DNA from 3 places in the Pseudomonas sp. Pmew2 genome. Region 2 is predicted to be linked to each of the others. Evidence: predicted binding sites of a transcription regulator. Region 2 holds the regulator's gene; each other region holds the start of a gene.
What was found. The regulator FliA, encoded in region 2, starts transcription of late flagellar genes. The targets are predictions, from matches to a motif close to CTAAAGTTTNNNNNNNNNNNGCCGNTAA.
Positions count from the first base shown of each region.

Region 1: AC4ANK_RS15515 (methyl-accepting chemotaxis protein) is a predicted target of FliA. The motif match lies at 1,865-1,892, and genes of this name have one in related genera.
Region 3: AC4ANK_RS07970 (flagellar protein MotY) is a predicted target of FliA. The motif match lies at 2,138-2,165, and genes of this name have one in related genera.

Region 1 covers NZ_CM176702.1:3,409,776-3,414,504, reverse strand. The annotation lists partial or broken gene AC4ANK_RS15525 (hypothetical protein) at 1-4, opposite strand, end outside; gene AC4ANK_RS15520 (sensor domain-containing diguanylate cyclase) at 227-1,804, shown strand; gene AC4ANK_RS15515 (methyl-accepting chemotaxis protein) at 1,936-3,555, shown strand; gene AC4ANK_RS15510 (LysR family transcriptional regulator) at 3,782-4,696, opposite strand.
Region 2 covers NZ_CM176702.1:2,630,635-2,635,363, reverse strand. The annotation lists gene AC4ANK_RS12000 (chemotaxis protein CheA) at 1-508, opposite strand, end outside; gene AC4ANK_RS11995 (protein phosphatase CheZ) at 542-1,327, opposite strand; gene AC4ANK_RS11990 (chemotaxis response regulator CheY) at 1,347-1,721, opposite strand; gene fliA (RNA polymerase sigma factor FliA) at 1,974-2,714, opposite strand; gene fleN (flagellar synthesis regulator FleN) at 2,711-3,544, opposite strand; gene flhF (flagellar biosynthesis GTPase FlhF) at 3,660-4,729, opposite strand, start outside.
Region 3 covers NZ_CM176702.1:1,727,770-1,732,498, forward strand. The annotation lists gene AC4ANK_RS07955 (bacterioferritin-associated ferredoxin) at 1-155, opposite strand, end outside; gene rnt (ribonuclease T) at 354-1,031, opposite strand; gene pyrC (dihydroorotase) at 1,028-2,071, opposite strand; gene AC4ANK_RS07970 (flagellar protein MotY) at 2,221-3,126, shown strand; gene AC4ANK_RS07975 (argininosuccinate synthase) at 3,247-4,464, shown strand.

The DNA.
Region 1 (4,729 bases), 780 kb from region 2:
GCATTGAATTTCACTATTTCAGGTTTGAGGCGCGAAAGGCTCAGGGCGTTTCGGGGGGCGTAATTTAGTGGAGCAACGCGAGGATGTCACGGACCATTAGCCAGGAGGTCCAGTCAGCACCTCGGCTTTGACCGAAGACAAGCAAGAAGTGAAGGCACTGGCCAGACCCGCTATCAGGGTACGAAAGATGCATGGAGCGTTCAAAAGTCAATTTGATGACGCACCCATGAAGCATGTTTATCGTCCCTCGGTCAGGCTCGCGCCTTCCATGCTCACCAAAGCACTGATTGGCTTTATTGCCCTGGTGTGTGTATCGCTGGTTTTGGCTACAGCCTGGCAGATGAACCAGTCCAGGCGTGAGCGTGTCGCTACCGCCACAATTACGGTTTCAAACATTGTTCTTGCTGCCGAGCAGCAAGCTCAGGATACGGTACGACAGGCTGATAATACGCTGCGTGATCTCGTGGAACGCGTGGAACACGATGGTGTAGAAGGGCCTCAGCAAGCTCGATTGGCGAAGCGAATGGCTCAGGACGTGTTGAACGTCAACGGCATTCAAGGGCTTTTTATCTACGATGCCCAAGGCAACTGGGTCGCCAACTCTTTTTCTCGAGGTATACAGTTAAAAAACAACAGCGACCGCGCGTACTTCGTCTATCACCGCGACAACGCCGACGAGTCCATCCACATCGGCTCCATCATTGAGAGCCGCAGCACGGGAGACAGGGTCATCCCGATCAGCCGACGTATCAATACTGCGGATGGCACATTTGCAGGTGTGGCTCTGGCGACTGTGCCTGTGGCCTATTTTCAATCATTCTTCAAACGCATGGATGTGGACGACAAGGGCGTTATTTTCCTCGCGCTGAACAATGGCGACCTGCTGGCTCGACGACCGACGCTGGCAGCATTGATGACCACCAATATCGCCAAAGGTGATCTTTTCACTCGCTATCTGCCATACAGCGACAGCGGCACCGCTGTGTTCAAGTCTGTAGTGGATGGCGTGGAAAGAATTTATGCCTATCGGCGGGTGTCCGGATTGCCCATCGTCGCCGCCGCTGGTGTGTCCTGCGAGTATGTATTCGCCCCTTGGTGGGCTTATGCATATCGATCCATGGCGCTGGTCGGCATGATCAGTTTGACCCTGGTTTTACTCGGCATCTTGTTATACAGGCAAATCCGACACCTGATCACTGCGGAAAATGAGTTGAGTGTCGCCAGAGCCGACCTCGAGATCATCGCCAGGACCGACAGTTTGACGCATCTGGCCAATCGGCGTTGTTTCGACGCTACCTTTCAACTGGAGTGGGAACGAGCTTCCAGAGATAACTCATCCATCGCCCTTATTTTGTTGGATATTGACTGGTTCAAACAATACAACGACTGCTACGGCCATCTGCGGGGCGACGACTGCCTAAGCCAGGTAGCGGGGCTTATCGGAAGCGGTATCAAGCGGCCTGGCGACCTGGCCGCACGATATGGCGGAGAAGAGTTTGTGATTCTGTTGCCTGGCACAGATTTAACAGGTGCTTTAAGCGTTGCCGAAGAGGTCAGGTTATCCATTGAAAACGCATTAATAGAGCACTCCGCCAGCCCGCTGGGCAACGTAACAATCAGCTCGGGCGTGGTGGCGATCAACGCACTCGAGACGGAGGGTTACACAGCGGCCCTGAGGGAAGCAGATCGACTTCTTTACTGCGCCAAAACCAGAGGTCGCAACTGCGTCGAGGGGCGGTCGATGGCCCATTCCACACGAAAGCAGTTCATAGGCCAGCCCGTTCTGGATTCAGGCCGCTGCTGAGTTGAGGTCTTGTAAAGTCATGACCGCTTTTTACCATCCAAAAGGTCTTTCGACGACGAGCTTAAAGTTTCCGGATTTGGGTCGATAGCCTCTTTAATATGTCAATAATAATTTAAAGGCAGGAATCTCGAATGCGCCTCCGAAACCTCAATTTAGCTCCCCGAGCTGCCTTGTTTTTCACGTCAATCATCGTATTGGTATTCGTGCTGGGGGTATTTGCAGTCCTGCAAATGGGCAAGCTCAGAGACGCCGAGAAAGACGTCGAACTCAATTGGATGGCCAGCATCCGCCAAACGGCGTTGATGAACACCACGATCCTTCGCCTGAGGCTCGAAACGCAGCGAGGCCTTGCTGATCCTCAATCCATTCAAAAGACTATTGAAAGCTTCGCTGGCTACCGTAAGGCATTCACCGAAGCGGTGGCGAACTATGAGCCCCTCATCGCCGATGAAAAGGAGCGATCGTTTTATATTCCGGTAAAAAATAGTGCTGATGCCTATGCCAAACAACTGGATATTCTTGAGCCTTTGATGAGACAGGGTGATATCGCGGCTGCGGTCAGCCTGGTGAGTACCAGCATCCGCCCTCTGACGAACACGATGGAGGTGCAGATCAAAGACCTCACCAACTTTAACAACGAAGGCGCTGCACGGGCCGGGCAAACTGCGACGGATCTCTATGAAAACGGCCTGTGGCTTGTTGTCGGCCTGATAGCGGGTGTCGTTATCTTGACGGTCGGTTTAGCATTACTGCTGACGAAAAGTATTACCTCCCCGATTAACGACGCGCTGTCTGTCGCTGAGCGCATCGCAGCCAGTGACCTCTCCAAAGAGGTCTTGGTAAGCGGGACCGATGAAGCGGGGAGACTGTTGAAAGCGCTCGCGCAGATGCAGGCAAACCTGCGCGCCACCATCATGCAGATATCCGATTCCTCTACTCAGTTGGCTTCTGCGTCTGAAGAGATGACGGCGGTTACCGAGGAGTCGAGTCGCGGCCTTGTTTCCCAGAACGATGAAGTCAATCAGACAGCGACAGCGGTCACAGAAATGAGCGCTGCCGTTGATGAGGTCGCTCGTAATGCCGAGTCAGCCTCCGAAGAGTCCAAACGTACCCAAGGCTATACCGAGGTAGGTTTGGCGCGGGTGGCTCAGACGTTAAAGTCAATTCAAAAGCTGAACGGTAACGTTGAAAACACGAGCGAGCAGATTCAAGGGTTGTCAGACCGTGCTCAGAGCATCACCAAGGTTGTCGAGGTAATCAGGGCCATTGCAGAGCAAACCAACCTGTTGGCGTTGAACGCCGCCATCGAAGCCGCACGGGCGGGCGAGCAAGGCCGTGGATTTGCGGTGGTGGCTGACGAAGTAAGGGCTTTAGCCCATCGCACCCAGGTGTCTACTCAAGAAATCGAGCAGATGATTGCTGCCATTCAGAGCGATTCTGACCTGGCCGTGAAGGCAATGAATACGAGCAGAGACCTTGCGACCGAATCACTTGGCGTTGCCCAAGAGGCCAGTACCTCGCTGGATCAAATATCAACGGCCATTATTCAAATCAATGAACGCAACCTCATGATCGCGACCGCTTCTGAAGAACAGTCTCATGTCGCTCGAGAGGTGGACCGAAATCTGGTCAGCATTCGTGAGCTTACGACACAGAGTGCTGCTGGAGCCGCGCAAACCGCGAGTGCGTGCGGCGAAATGTCAAAGCTGGCGGTTAATCTGAATCAGTTGGTTAATCGGTTTGTTGTGTGAGAACGGTTTTGGGGGCTGTATCCAGTTCCAGCATGAACGCCTTGAGGAGTGGGTCTTCCACCGCAGGGCTTGATTGCTTGATCAAGTTACAGCCGCCCGTGTGTGCAGTGAGGTAAAGCATGTCCTCAGATGTGCCCCCCAGTGTAGAAATCCACTGGAAGTGAATTTAGCTTCATGGTTTGTGGAAAGGCAGACATGATCAGCTGAACGGCCTGCCTGCCGACGCCTAAAGACTATCCGGATCGCCAAAAAACATCTGAATCCGCGACCTCAACCAACGCTCCCCCGGATCATTATCCTGCGCCCCCCTCCAGGCCATGTGCAGCTCAAACGTACGCGTCTCGATCGGCAGGTCTTCAGACCGAACGCCCCCAGCGGCTGTTAGCACCTGCGCAGCATAGTCAGGCACGGTGGCGATGATGTCGGTGCCGGTCAGCAGTGTCGCCAGGCCATTGAACTGGGGCACGGCGAGGACGACGTGGCGTTTGCGGTCGATTTTTTCCAGGTGCTCGTCAATGAACCCGCTCAGGTCGCCGGCGAAGGAGACCAGTGCGTGGGGGCGGGCGCAGAAATCGTCGAGGCTCAAGGGGCCGGGTATCGAGTCGGCCCGCAGTAATTGCGGCTTGCTCCTGCGCAGAACCTTGCGCTTGGCGTTGGCAGGCAGGTCCTGAGTGTAGCTGACGCCGACCGAGATTTCACCCGAGGCCAGCAATGGCGGCATGAGGATGTAATTGACGCGTCTGACCACCAGCACAATCCCCGGAGCTTCGGAGCGCAGGCGTTTGAGCAGGGTGGGCAGCAAGGCAAACTCGACGTCGTCCGACAAACCGATGCGGAACACTGAAGTGCTGGTGGCCGGGTCGAACTCTGAAGCACGGCTGACCGCTGTCGAGATGGAGTCGAGTGCCGGGGAAAGCAGGCCGAATATTTCTGTGGCGCGGGCGGTGGGCTCCATGCTCCGTCCGGTACGCACGAACAGTGGGTCGTCGAACAGGCCACGCAGGCGAGAAAGTGCTGCGCTGATGGCTGGCTGGCCCAGAAACAGCTTTTCCGCCGCACGTGTAACGCTGCGCTCATGCATCAGGGTTTCGAAAACGATGAGCAGATTGAGGTCGACGCGACGCAGGTCGTTACGATTCATGCGGAATATCTCGGGCCATTTGTCGGTTGGGAC
Region 2 (4,729 bases):
GCAGTTGCTCGAACTCATCATCGGTAATGTCATCGCTGGCCGCTTGCTCGGCAACCGGAGCCGGAGCCTCGGCTTCAACCACCGGCTCGGGCTCGGGCGCTGCGACTTCGTCGGCAGATTGTGGCTCGGCCAGTCGCGAAAGCGCAGCCAGCAGTTCTGGCGTCGCCGCAGTTACGTCAGTCCGTTCACGTACCTGACCGAACATGCTGTTGACGGTGTCCAGAGCTTCCAGGACCACATCCATCAGTTCGGAATCAACGCGACGCTCACCCTTGCGAAGAATGTCGAACACGTTTTCGGCGATGTGGCAGCACTCCACCAGCTCATGGAGCTGGAGGAAGCCGGCGCCCCCTTTTACAGTGTGAAAACCGCGAAAAATTGCATTGAGCAGATCAGCATCATCCGGTCGGCTTTCCAGCTCGACCAATTGCTCTGACAACTGCTCCAGAATTTCGCCGGCCTCTACCAGAAAATCCTGAAGGATTTCTTCATCGGCGCCGAAGCTCATGGGGTGCTCCCTAAAATTAACCGTCAACAGATCTTAGAAGCCGAGGCTCGATAGCAGATCGTCTACATCATCCTGTCCGGATACGACGTCTTCACGTTTATCGGCATGAATCTGCGGACCTTCACCCTTGGCGAGATGTTTTTTAGGATCTTTTTCAGCAAGGATGGATTCTTCGTCATGTTCGATGCCTGCGAAGCGATCGACATGGCTGGCCATGAGCACCAGTTTGAGCAGATTGCTCTCGACTTCCGTAACCAATTGCGTCACGCGCTTGATAACCTGCCCCGTAAGGTCCTGGTAATCCTGGGCAAGCAAAATATCGTTGAGATGCCCGGAAACCCTATCTGCCTCCTGCTCGGTGCGCGTCAGAAAACCATCGACCCGCTTGGCCAGCTCACGGAATTCTTCAGCACCGATTTCGCGGCGCATGAAACGCCCCCAGTCGTCACTCAATGCCTTGGCATCGGAGCTCAGACCGCTCATGAGCGGTGTGCTTTCCTCGACCAGGTCCATAGTGCGGTTGGCCGCATTCTCGGTCAGCCTCACCACATACGACAGGCGTTCGGTCGCGTCGGTGATCTGCGACACTTCCTCGGCTTGAGGCATGTGCGGATCAATATGAAAGTTGACGATTGCACTGTGCAGCTCACGAGTCAGCTTGCCCACTTCCTGATAAAGGCCGCGGTCGCGTGTCTGGTTGAGTTCATGGATCAGCTGCACAGCGTCACCGAAGCGGCCCTTTTCAAGGCTGGTGACGAGTTCCTGCGCGTGTCTCTTTAAGGTCGACTCAAAGTCGGCCATCGAATCATTGTTATCCATAGCGCCCTCGCGGCATGCATCAGCTATTGACGCGTTCAAAGATCTTTTCGATCTTCTCTTTAAGCGCTTGAGCCGTGAATGGCTTGACTACATAACCGTTCACCCCGGCCTGGGCAGCTTCAATGATCTGCTCACGCTTCGCTTCGGCAGTAACCATCAGTACAGGAAGGCTCTTGAGACGCTCGTCCGCACGGACCTGACGCAACAAGTCGATACCGGTCATGCCAGGCATGTTCCAGTCCGTCACCAGAAAGTCAAAGGCACCGCTCTGCAGCATCGGCAATGCGGTCAGACCGTCATCCGCTTCAGATGTGTTGGTAAATCCCAGATCACGCAACAGATTCTTGATGATCCGCCGCATCGTTGAGAAGTCATCAACGATGAGGATTTTCATGTTCTTGTCCAATTCGACCTCCAAGCAGTCTTTAACGCGTTCAGCACCTGAACACGCTGTTCACTCAATACTGGCACAGCACACCCCCAGCTATACGAAACGACGACGGGCTTGGCACAACGACAGTCAAGACTGCGACTAAAGCCCATCGAGACATTGCCCGACAGGCCCTTGCCTCGTCTATCCTGCTACCACGTAACGCTTTGCACAGCCGGCATGCAGACAACGCACGACAAACGTCGCGCACTGCCGTCAACGCGCTCGCCACTCCCCCAAACGCCCCCGCAAACGAGCTGCGCACTGGCTGTGTAACTGACTGACCCGAGATTCGCTGACCCCAAGAACCTCTCCGATTTCCTTGAGGTTCAGCTCTTCGTCGTAGTACAGCGCCAACACCAGACGCTCACGCTCTGGCAAATTGGCAATTGCATCGGCCAACGCTGCCTGGAAGCGCTCGTCTTCCAGGTCGCGCGACGGCTCAAGCGAACCGCTTGCGCCATCCTCATGCAGCCCTTCGTGATCGCCGTCCTGAAGCAGGTCGTCGAAACTGAAGAGGCGGCTGCCCAAGGTGTCATTCAAAATCCCGTAATAATCATCAAGACTCAACTGGAGTTCGGCCGCAACCTCGTGATCTTTAGCGTCACGGCCGGTTTTAGCTTCAATTGCACGAATTGCGTCACTGACCATTCGGGTATTGCGGTGCACTGAGCGTGGTGCCCAGTCGCCCTTGCGCACTTCATCCAGCATCGCACCACGAATGCGAATGCCGGCGTAGGTCTCGAAACTCGCACCTTTGGTTGAATCATATTTGGTGGAGACTTCAAGCAGACCGATCATGCCAGCCTGGATCAGATCCTCGACCTGCACGCTGGCCGGCAAGCGCGCCAGCAGATGATAAGCGATACGCTTGACCAATGGCGCATAACGCTCGATCAACTCGTATTGCGAATTACGGGAAGCCTTGCTGTACATCTGGTAGCCGCTCGCAGTCATTGCACAGGCCCTGCACTGGTCTGGTGAACGAGTCGCTCAACGAAGAACTCGAGATGACCCCGCGGGTTGGCTGGCAGCGGCCAGGTATCAACCTTCTGGGCAATGGCCTTGAACGCCAGCGCACATTTGGATCGCGGGAATGCTTCGTAGACGGCGCGCTGTTTCTGTACGGCCTTGCGCACGCACTCGTCGTACGGCACGGCACCTACATACTGCAGCGCGACATCAAGAAAACGGTCCGTCACTTTGGTGAGTTTGGCGAACAGGTTGCGCCCTTCCTGCGGGCTCTGCGCCATGTTGGCCAGCACACGGAAGCGGTTCATGCCGTAGTCGCGGTTGAGCAGTTTGATCAGGGCGTAGGCATCGGTGATCGACGTGGGCTCGTCGCACACCACCAGCAACACTTCCTGAGCGGCGCGCACGAAGCTGACCACCGATTCGCCGATACCGGCAGCCGTGTCAATCACCAGCACATCAAGGTTGTCGCCAATCTCGCTGAACGCCTGGATCAGACCCGCATGCTGGGCCGGGGACAGATGCACCATGCTCTGGGTGCCAGAGGCGGCAGGCACGATACGCACCCCACCCGGCCCCTGCAACAGAACGTCGCGCAACTCGCAACGGCCCTCTATCACATCGGCAAGTGTACGTTTAGGCGTCAGCCCAAGCAGAACGTCGACATTGGCCAGACCCAGATCGGCGTCCAGCAGCATGACACGACGGCCAAGCTCGGCAAGGGCCAGTGAAAGATTCACTGACACGTTAGTCTTACCGACGCCACCTTTGCCACCGGTCACCGCGATAACCTGTACGGGATGCATGCTGCCCATGTTATTTCTTTACCTTGTCTTGCGTAGACCGAAACCACATCGAGGGCTGCACGTTCGCAAATGAACACCGCATGGCAGACCGTTGACGCAGGGACATTCCAATAATATCCATCACTTAACCCACTCTCTTGCCAGGGGTGTGATAGAGGTCAGCAAACATATCAGCCATCGCTTCCTCGCTCGGCTCATCCTGCATCTGCACACTCACCGCACGGCTCACCAGTTGATGACGACGCGGGGTGTGCAGGTCGTCAGGAATACGGGGTCCGTCCGTGAGGTAGGCCACAGGTAATTCATGACTGATCGCCAGGCTCAGGACTTCGCCAAGGCTGGCTGTTTCATCAAGCTTGGTCAGAATGCATCCGGCCAGGCCACAACGCTTGTAACTGTGATAAGCAGCGGTCAGCACCTGCTTCTGGCTGGTGGTCGCCAGTACCAGGTAGTTACGCGACTTGATGCCACGCCCTGCCAGACTTTCCAGTTGCATGCGCAGCGCGGGATCGCTGGCTTGCAGCCCGGCGGTATCGATCAACACCACGCGCTTGCGCAGCAGCGGCTCCAGCGCCTGGACCAGCGACTGGCCAGGATCGACATGGGTAACCGGCACGTTGAGGATGCGCCCAAGGGTCTTGAGCTGCTCCTGTGCGCCGATGCGGAAACTGTCCATGCTGACCAGAGCGATATTCTGCGGACCGTACTTCAACACGTAACGTGCCGCCAGCTTGGCCAGCGTGGTGGTCTTGCCCATGCCGGCAGGCCCGACCATGGCAATGACTCCACCCTCTTCTAGCGGCTCGATGTCCGGCACGGCAATCATGCGCGCCAAATGGGCCAGCAACATGCGCCAGGCCTGACGAGGCTCGTCAATCTCCGGGATCATCGACAGCAGATCGCGCGACAGCGGGCCGGACAAACCGACACGTTGCAGGCGGCGCCACAGATTGGCCTGCTGCGGACGACTGCCCTGCAGCTGGTTCCAGGCCAGGGAGCCAAGCTGGACTTCCAGCAGCTCGCGCAAGCCGTTCAATTCGGAGCGCATCGAATCATAGGCGCGCTGGCCGACAGCAGGCTCTGCGGGCGCAGGCGGCGTGTACGCGAATGGTCGTGGCGGCTCTTCGAGCGTCGGCTCGATGTGCGTATCGACAGCGCTGACCGGTTTGCCGGAAAACAGCTGAAGATTGATCG
Region 3 (4,729 bases), 900 kb from region 2:
GTGTCACGCACCACTTCCTTCGCAAGGCAGGCGCATTTTCCGCATTTACTCGCAACACCCAGCGTTTCACGGACTTCACGATAACTGCAGCAGCCTTCCAGAATTGCATCCCGGATTTGACCGTCTGTGACACCTTGGCAAAGACAAACATACATAAGCTATTGACCGTCGCTGGTTTATTGCTTGGTGCCGAGGAGCTTAATGTTAATGAGAATGCTTGTCAAAACTGTTTTGGGTTCGATTCAGGTACAACGATGAGTGGTTGTTTTCAGAGTCAGCGTATCCAGATATCCCGTTCCAGACAGGCATGAAAAAACCGGCGCGAAGCCGGTCCGTTCACTGGCGTGCCGACCTTAGTCGTCGAAGTCTTCCCAGCCGCCCATTTCCTTCCAGCGGTTGACGATGCCGCAGAACAGCTCTGCAGTCTTCTCGGTGTCGTAGCGAGCCGAGTGGGCCTCGCGGCCGTCGAAGTCGATTCCGGCAGCCTGGCAGGCCTTGGCCAGCACGGTCTGACCGTAGGCCAGGCCTGCGAGGGTAGCGGTGTCGAAGCTTGAGAACGGGTGAAACGGGTTGCGCTTCATGTCCATTCGCGCGACAGCGGCATTGACGAAGCCGAGGTCGAAGCTGGCGTTGTGGCCGACCAGCACGGCGCGTTTGCAGCCATTGGCCTTGAGAGCCTTGCGCACGCCGCGGAAGATGTCGTTCATTGCGGTTTCTTCGCTGACCGCCATGCGCAACGGGTGATCCAGCTTGATACCGGTAAACTCCAGCGCAGCGGCTTCGATGTTGGCACCTTCGAACGGCTCTACGCGGAAGAAATAGGTGTGTTCCGGGAACACGAAGCCTCTTTCATCCATGCCGATGGTCACGGCAGCAATTTCCAGCAGTGCGTCGGTGGCTGAGTTGAAACCGCCGGTTTCTACGTCGACGACCACGGGCAGGTAGCCGCGAAAGCGTGCTGCCATCGGGTGACGAGAACCGCCGCCACCGCCGTGGCCTTCGTGTTCGTCGTCAAAATGATCTTCACTCACGCGTGTTCCTCCAGACGCCAGCGCAGTTTTTCACCAGCGCGCAGCGGGATAACGGTCAACTCGCCAAACGGCAGGCTGGCAGGGGCGGTCCACTCGTCACGCACCAGCGTGATGGTGTCCTGATTGGCGGGCAGGCCATAGAACGCCGGACCGTGAAGGCTGGCGAAGCCTTCCAGTTTGTCCAGAGCGTTACGCTGCTCGAAAGCTTCTGCATACAATTCGATGGCCGCGTAGGCGGTGTAGCAACCGGCGCAACCGCAAGCGTTTTCCTTGGCGTGTTGGGCGTGCGGTGCCGAGTCGGTACCCAGGAAGAACTTGCCGCTGCCACTGGTGGCGGCGTCGAGCAGGGAGGCCTGATGCGTATTGCGCTTGAGAATGGGCAGGCAATAGAAGTGCGGGCGAATGCCGCCAACCAGCATGTGATTACGGTTGTACAGCAGGTGATGCGCGGTGATGGTGGCCGCGACATTGGCTGATGCTTCATTGACGAACTGCACCGCTTCACCGGTGGTGATGTGTTCAAACACCACTTTTAGCGTCGGGAAGCGTTCGACTACACGACGCAGGTGCTCATCGATGAAGACCTTTTCGCGATCGAATACGTCGATCTCGCCGCGCGTCACTTCCCCGTGTACCAGCAGGAGCATGCCGACTTCAGCCATGGCTTCGAGGGCAGGGAAGATCTTGTCGATGCTGGTGACACCGGAATCGGAGTTGGTGGTTGCACCGGCCGGATACAGCTTGGCGGCGTGCACGAAGCCACTGGCTTTCGCGGTACGGATGTCTTCAGGCGTGGTCTGGTCGGTGAGGTACAGCACCATCAACGGCTCGAAGCGGCTACCGGCCGGGCGTGCAGCCAGAATGCGCTGACGATAGGCATCGGCTTGCTGCGCGTTGCGCACCGGAGGCACGAGGTTGGGCATGATGATTGCGCGGCCAAAAGTTCGCGCTACGTCAGCAACGGTATGAGGCAAGACAGCTCCGTCACGGAGGTGAATGTGCCAGTCGTCGGGACGCAGGAGGGTCAGGCGGTCAGACATTGGGGATTCCAGGCGGGTCAAACTCGCTGGGAATGCTACCGGAAAAGACTCTCTCAGGCATCCGCTATCAAGTTTTGCACGAAGTTACCGATAGCCCCCTTGTCAGTCAGTCATTTTTTGTTTCGCGTTTATTTTCAGTGGAGCCTCCCGTGCGCCAGCGATATTTAGCCCTGCTCAGCATGTTTGCCAGCCTCCCGGCGATGGCTATCAGTTTCCAGACACGTCTGGAGAGCATCGAGTGGAAGGTCGAAGGCGATCAGTTCGAATGCCGCCTGACTCAGCCGATCACCGACTTCGGTGCCGGTGAGTTCGTGCGCCGTGCCGGTGAGCAGGCGACGTTTCGCCTCAAGGCTTCATACAACATGCTGGGCAACGGTTCCGCAACGCTGCTGGCCGCCGCAGCACCGTGGCAGCCGGGGCGCGGTGATATCAATCTGGGTTCGGTGCGCGTCAGCAATGGCGACATACCCTTCAATACTTCCCAAGTACAGGCCGGGCGCCTGATCAGTGGTCTGATGGACGGTCGCAGCCCGCTTATCCGTCACTACACCCGTGACGGTGGCCAGATGGAAGTGCGCCTGCTGCCGGTCAAGTTCAGCAAGGCGTTCAGCGATTACCAGGCGTGCACAGCCAAACTTCTGCCGATGAACTTCGATCAGGTCAAACAGGCTGAAGTAGGATTTCCCGGTGGCGGTATTGAGCTGGATGCCCGTGCCAAGGCGCGTCTGGACAACATGGTGGCCTATCTGAAGGCCGACCCGACGGTTAACCGTATCGAGCTTGACGGCCATTCGGATAACAGTGGCAATCGACTCACCAACCGTGACCTTTCCCGCCGCCGTGCGCTGGCGGTCATGGACTACTTCAAGGCTCAGGGTATCCCCGAGCAGCAAATCACCCTGCGTTTTCACGGCGAACGCTACCCGCTGGTGCCCAACACCAATGAGGCCAATCGTGCGCGCAACCGCCGCGTGAACGTGCATCTGGAGCGTGTTGCGCCCGATGAGCGTCCGGTACCTGTAGCCTCTGCGGTCAGTGCAGCGCACACGTCCTGAGGGCTGCATAACGCTCCTGCCAAACGTCGCCTTGTCGTCACAAGCTGTCGCGCCCCTGTAAATTTGCTGGTTTGAACGGTAGAATCAGCGGTTTTCCGTACAACCCGGTGGAGTGATGGCATGGCGGACGTAAACAAGGTAGTTCTCGCGTATTCCGGTGGCCTGGATACTTCGGTAATCCTCAAGTGGCTGCAAGATACGTACAACTGCGAAGTGGTGACCTTTACCGCTGACCTGGGTCAGGGTGAAGAAGTCGAGCCGGCGCGCGCCAAGGCTCAGGCCATGGGCGTGAAAGAAATCTACATCGATGACCTGCGCGAAGAGTTCGTGCGTTATTTCGTGTTCCCGATGTTCCGTGCCAACACCGTCTATGAAGGCGAGTACCTGCTGGGCACTTCCATCGCTCGCCCGCTGATCGCCAAGCGCCTGATCGAGATCGCCAACGAAACCGGCGCTGATGCCATTTCCCATGGTGCCACCGGCAAAGGCAACGATCAGGTGCGTTTCGAGCTGGGCGCCTATGCGCTCAAGCCAGGGGTCAAAGTGATTGCTCCGTGGCGTGAATGGGACCTGCTCTCTCGTGAAAAGCTGATGGACTACGCCGAGAAGCACAACATTCCGATCGAGCGCCACGGCAAGAAGAAATCCCCGTACTCGATGGATGCCAACCTGCTGCACATCTCCTATGAGGGCGGCGTGCTGGAAGACACCTGGACCGAGCACGAAGAAGACATGTGGCGCTGGACCAAGTCCCCTGAGGACGCGCCGAACGTTGCAACTTATCTGGAGCTGACCTACCGCAATGGCGACATCGTTGCGCTGGACGGCGTTGAGATGACGCCTGCCACTGTGTTGGCGACCCTGAACCGCATCGGTGGCGAAAACGGCATCGGACGTCTGGATATCGTTGAAAACCGCTACGTGGGCATGAAGTCCCGTGGCTGCTACGAGACACCTGGCGGCACCATCATGCTGCGCGCTCACCGCGCCATTGAATCGATCACCCTGGACCGTGAAGTCGCCCACCTCAAGGACGAACTGATGGCCAAGTACGCCAGCCTGATCTACACCGGTTACTGGTGGAGCCCGGAGCGTCTTATGCTGCAGCAGATGATCGACGCGTCTCAGGCCCATGTGAACGGTGTTGTACGTCTGAAGCTTTATAAGGGCAATGTGATCGTCACCGGTCGCAAGTCGGACGATTCGTTGTTCGATGCCAATATTGCTACCTTTGAAGATGACGCAGGCGCCTATGATCAGGCTGATGCGGCAGGCTTCATAAAGCTCAATGCCTTGCGTATGCGTATTGCTGCGAATAAAGGCCGCAAGCTGTTCTGATACTGCTGGTTGTTCGATGAGTGCAGCCCTCGCGGGGCTGCACTTTAAACCCGGGTTCCCCGTCACGCCTGTAGCCATTTCTCAAATTCAGTCTCCCTGACAAGTTACTCATTGTTCATAAGTGTTTCGAAACCGTCCTGCCGGACACTCAATGTGTTTTCGGTGTTGCAGTGCGCGTTTGATATTGACAGCGTATTTCCTTCGGCAAGTCATGTAAGAATTCTTTAGCCGGGTGCAGGCGATCATATACCACCGCCTATGTACT